2 regions of the Afipia dichlorophenoxyacetatis genome follow, and region 1 is predicted to be linked to the other one. Evidence: predicted binding sites of a transcription regulator. Region 1 holds the regulator's gene; the other holds the start of a gene.
What was found. Region 1 encodes HrcA, which represses chaperone genes, less so after heat shock. Its sites were predicted from a motif close to GTTAGCACTCNCNNNNNGNGAGTGCTAAC; they were not measured.
Positions count from the first base shown of each region.

Region 2: a site for HrcA is predicted at 1,417-1,445, ahead of ACZ5C3_RS03555 (co-chaperone GroES). Genes of this name have one in related genera too.

Region 1 covers NZ_AP029250.1:147,294-149,761, reverse strand. Annotated here, with positions in the region: gene rph (ribonuclease PH) at 1-446, opposite strand, end outside; gene hrcA (heat-inducible transcriptional repressor HrcA) at 610-1,701, shown strand; gene grpE (nucleotide exchange factor GrpE) at 1,963-2,468, shown strand, end outside.
Region 2 covers NZ_AP029250.1:749,961-752,428, forward strand. Annotated here, with positions in the region: gene groL (chaperonin GroEL) at 1-866, opposite strand, end outside; gene ACZ5C3_RS03555 (co-chaperone GroES) at 1,019-1,315, opposite strand; gene ACZ5C3_RS03560 (hypothetical protein) at 1,630-2,157, shown strand; gene ACZ5C3_RS03565 (protein phosphatase CheZ) at 2,282-2,468, opposite strand, start outside.

The DNA.
Region 1 (2,468 bases):
ATGTTGCGCGCCTTCATCCAGTTCAGGCAATCGGCGAGCGCGACCCATGCACCTGTGATAGATGCCGTGCGTGTGCCGCCATCGGCCTGGATGACGTCGCAGTCGACCGTGATCTGGCGTTCGCCAAGTGCCACCAGATCGACGGTGGTGCGAAGAGAGCGACCGATGAGGCGCTGGATTTCAACGGTCCGGCCACTCTGCTTGCCTGCCGCCGATTCGCGGCGCATGCGTTCGTGAGTGGCGCGGGGCAACATGCCATATTCTGCGGTGACCCAGCCGCGGCCCTGTCCCTTCAGCCAGGGTGGCAGGCGTTCCTCAAGCGTGGCGGTGACCAACACATGGGTATCGCCAAACTTCACCATGCAGGAACCCTCGGCGTATTTGACCACCCCGCGTTCCAACGTGACGGGACGCAGTTCATCGGGCGCGCGACGGCTTGGCCGCATGTGAAAACCTCCGAAATTCAAGAAAAAGCAAGTTCAGGCGGTGCTTTTAGGGGGCTGAGGCGGCAGCGGCAAGGGTGCAGAAAGGCCCATGCTGAGAAACCCGCTTGTCATCACCGCACCTGATGGACAAATTGGAGGGCAACCAATGTACTCGGAGCCTGATTTGGCCCACCACGATCCGATAGGTCAGTTGATCACGCCGAGCTCCGCCTTGGCGCAGCTGAACGAACGCTCTCGGGATATTTTTCGTCAAATCGTCGAAAATTATCTGGCAACGGGTGAGCCGGTCGGTTCACGCAATATTTCTCGTCTGATTTCGGTGCCGTTGTCACCTGCGTCCGTACGCAACGTGATGTCGGACCTTGAACAATTGGGATTGATCTATGCGCCGCATACATCCGCCGGTCGGTTGCCGACGGAACTAGGACTGCGTTTTTTCGTCGATGCGCTGATGCAGGTTGGCGATCTGACCGAGCCCGAGCGGCAATCGATTGAAGCACAACTTAAATCTGTGGGGGCCGCGCAGTCTGTTGAAGCTGCGTTGAGTGAGGCGCTCACGCGATTGTCAGGTCTGACGCGCGCCGCGGCTGTGGTGCTCACAGCGAAATCCAATGTGCGGTTGAAACACATCGAGTTCGTGCGGCTGGAGCCCGAGCAGGCGTTGGTCGTGCTCGTCGCCGAAGATGGTCAGGTCGAGAACCGCGTGCTGCCGTTGCCGCCGGGGGTGCCGATATCGGCGCTCACCGAAGCCTCGAATTTCCTCAATGCGCGAATTCGCGGGCGTACGCTTGCGGAAGCGCGCGTCGAACTTGAAGCGGCAATGACCCAGAGCCGCAGTGAATTGGATCAGTTGACGCAAAAAGTCATCGCCGCGGGAATCGCAGGTTGGTCTGGTGGCGGCGGCGACGAGCGGCAGTTGATTGTTCGAGGACACGCCAATCTGCTCGAAGACCTTCACGCGATGGAAGATCTCGAACGCGTGCGCCTGCTGTTCGACGATCTTGAAGCCAAGAAGGGTGTGATCGACCTGCTGGGCCGCGCTGAGCGTGCCGAAGGCGTGCGCATTTTCATCGGCTCCGAAAACAAGCTGTTCTCCCTGTCCGGATCATCCACTGTTATCGCCCCCTATCGGGACGGTGCGGGCCAGATTGTCGGCGTGCTCGGCGTCATTGGGCCCACCAGGCTGAATTATGCGCGGGTGATTCCCATGGTCGATTACGCGGCACGCATCGTCAGCCAGTTGATCGGGAAATAAGCGGCGAGTGTCCCGAATCCAAAGTCTGCCGATCTTGCAGCGCGTTCCGTAGCGGGCTTTGGATTCGGGAGGACACTAGCAAATCTATGATTCTAGTGTGGTTCAGGTTCAGAAGTTCGCTGAAACGACCCGCAGGAAAAATCGGGCGAACTTCTGAACCACCACGCTAGTATCGAACCGCTTGATTTTTCGCGTCTAAACCACGATATGCGGCAGGGAAATTCCCGCATGATCGATGACGATTTTCTAAAAGGGTGAGTGATGGCCGAAACCAATGGGCGCAAGGAACAGTCGGAGAATATCGCGCAGGAGAGCGCGAACATGACTGACAAGGACCCTGTGGTTTCAAAGCCTTACGTTATGCCGGACGATCCTGAAGAGGGGTCGGCAGAGGCCCTGGCCAAGGAAGCGGCGGATGCGCGCGACAAGATGCTGCGCACGCTCGCGGAGATGGAAAACCTGCGCCGGCAGACCCAGCGCGAAATTGCCAACGCGAAAACCTACGGCATTTCGTCGTTTGCCCGCGAAGTCCTGGACATCGCAGACAATCTTCAGCGCGCGCTCGACGCCGTTCCCGCGGAGGCGAAGGAAGCTGCCGACGCTGGCCTCAAAGGGCTCATCGAAGGCGTCGAACTGACAGAACGTTCGCTCCACAATACGCTGGAGAAGAACGGCGTGAAAAAGGTCGATCCGCTGGGGCAGAAATTCGATCCCAACCTTCACCAGGCGATGTTCGAAATTCCGGACGCGTCGGTGCCGGCGGGAAC
Region 2 (2,468 bases), 600 kb from region 1:
AGCATGGCCTTGCGGCGATCGCCGAAGCCCGGAGCCTTAACAGCCGCAACCTTGAGACCGCCACGCAGACGGTTGACGACGAGGGTGGCGAGCGCCTCGCCCTCGATGTCTTCAGCGATGATCAGCAGCGGCTTGCCGGTCTGAACCACAGCCTCGAGCACCGGAAGCATGGCCTGAAGGCCGGAGAGCTTCTTCTCGTGCAGCAGGACGTAGGCGTCTTCCAACTCGGCGGTCATCTTTTCCGGATTGGTGACAAAGTAGGGCGAGAGATAGCCGCGGTCGAACTGCATGCCCTCGACGATATCGACTTCGGTATCGAGTGACTTGGCTTCTTCAACGGTGATGACGCCTTCGTTGCCGACCTTCTGCATGGCCTGCGCGATCATCTTGCCGATGTTGGTGTCACCGTTGGCGGAAATGGTGCCGATCTGGGCGACTTCGGACGAGGAGGCGACTGGCTTGGCGCGCTTTTCGATGTCCTTGACCACGGCGGCAACCGCGATGTCGATGCCGCGCTTGAGGTCCATCGGGTTCATGCCAGCAGCAACCGACTTGGCGCCTTCGCGCACGATGGCTTGTGCGAGCACCGTTGCAGTGGTGGTGCCGTCGCCAGCGGTGTCGTTGGTCTTGGAGGCGACTTCGCGCAGCATCTGCGCGCCCATGTTTTCGAACTTATCGTCGAGCTCGATTTCCTTGGCGACGGTGACGCCGTCCTTGGTGATGCGCGGTGCGCCGAAGCTCTTGTCGATCACGACGTTGCGGCCCTTCGGGCCCAGCGTCACCTTGACAGCGTTGGCGAGAATATCGACGCCGCGCAGCATACGGTCACGCGCGTCGCCCGAGAATTTGACTTCTTTAGCAGCCATGGGAATGTCTCCTGGTGATATGGGTTTGTGTCAGCCTGAGGAACGAGCGGCACTTGGCGCGAGCCTCTAAGGATGACGGCCGATGAGTTCAGTTGAATTTTGGTCCTTCGGGGCTCTCGCATCGCTCAAGCCCCGAGGAACGAGCGCGGGCCTTAGCTCAGTACGCCCATGATGTCCGACTCCTTCATGATGAGGAGTTCTTCGCCATCGAGCTTGACTTCCGTGCCCGACCATTTGCCGAACAGCACCTTGTCGCCAACCTTGAGGTCGATCGGGATCAGCTTGCCGGCCTCGTCTCGGCCACCGGGACCAACGGCTACGACCTGGCCCTGCGAAGGCTTTTCCTTGGCACTGTCCGGAATAATGATGCCGCCTTTGGTTTTTTCTTCGGCGTCGATACGCTTAACGACGACACGGTCATGCAGCGGGCGGAATGTTGTCTTGGCCATCGGGTGTCCTTTGGGCTTTTGTATGAAAGATTTGACGTGCGGCTGAGCGCGAGCCGTGGATAATGGCGCTGAACAACCCGGTCAGGGATGAAGCGGTATCCCTTAGCAATCACGCTCCAAGAGTGCTAAAGACAGCTCGGGAATATGGGTTGCCGCCGATCCTGTCAAGCAAGCCCTTAAGGCCTTGGTGAGGCCAATATACGATGATCTGGAAACCAGGGGACAAGGGCGCAACCGATCAAGCCATTCGCAGCGTGCGATGCCGTGCGTTCAATTTGGCCGAACGGAGCAAGGGCTATTTGCCGGGAGACAACATGATCAAGCCAATTCACGTCCGCACCACCCTCAATATTATGACAGTCATAGTCCTGTCGGGTTTCCTTGGTGCGTGTCAGGGCGGAGGCTGGGGAGGTTTCAGCGGTTTCGGCGGAGGCACGCAACCGGCGGTACAGGAACCGGCTGTCGCTCCCGAGATCCCGTCGACCATTCGCGCAGACGAGATCGTCGGACGATGGGGATATGCCGCATACCACAAGCCTGAGGACCGAGCCCGCACTGAAGCGGCGGCGCGAGGGCAATGCAAAAATCCCTATGTCATCGGCCAGGGATCTTCCGGTGGTGTGATCATGCATCTGGCCGATGAAGCGACGCCGCAGGAGCTGCGCTTGAAAGGCAGCCAGAGCGGCAAGAACTATATCGGTCCGGCTGGACCGGCGGGCGATGAAAAGGATCGCGAGATCGTTTCGTTCGACGGCCGCGTGCTGATTACCCGGTTCATCGACAAGGATGCGGCCAGCCGCTACGGAACTTCGATTTACGTCCGCTGCGCGCCACGCGCGTAAGCGTCAAGCAGACGGACGCTAAGGATATCTGCAAGCTGTTCAAATAAAATCAGGGGTGGAAGGCCGTTGTCAGCCTTCCACCCCTGATGTTTTTAGGTCCTGTTGCTTTTAAGTCTTGGCGCTTTTAGTCGAACAGCGCGTCGATATCGTCTTGCGATACGTGGCCTTCATCATCCATGCCCTTCGGGCCGTTCAGAAGACGGGCGTCGCCGACGCGGGTGTCGATGATCGCGGGCGCATGCGCCTTGATCGCGTCCACACCGCCCCAGATTTCCATCATGACGGTGATATGATGCTCGATGAATTTCATC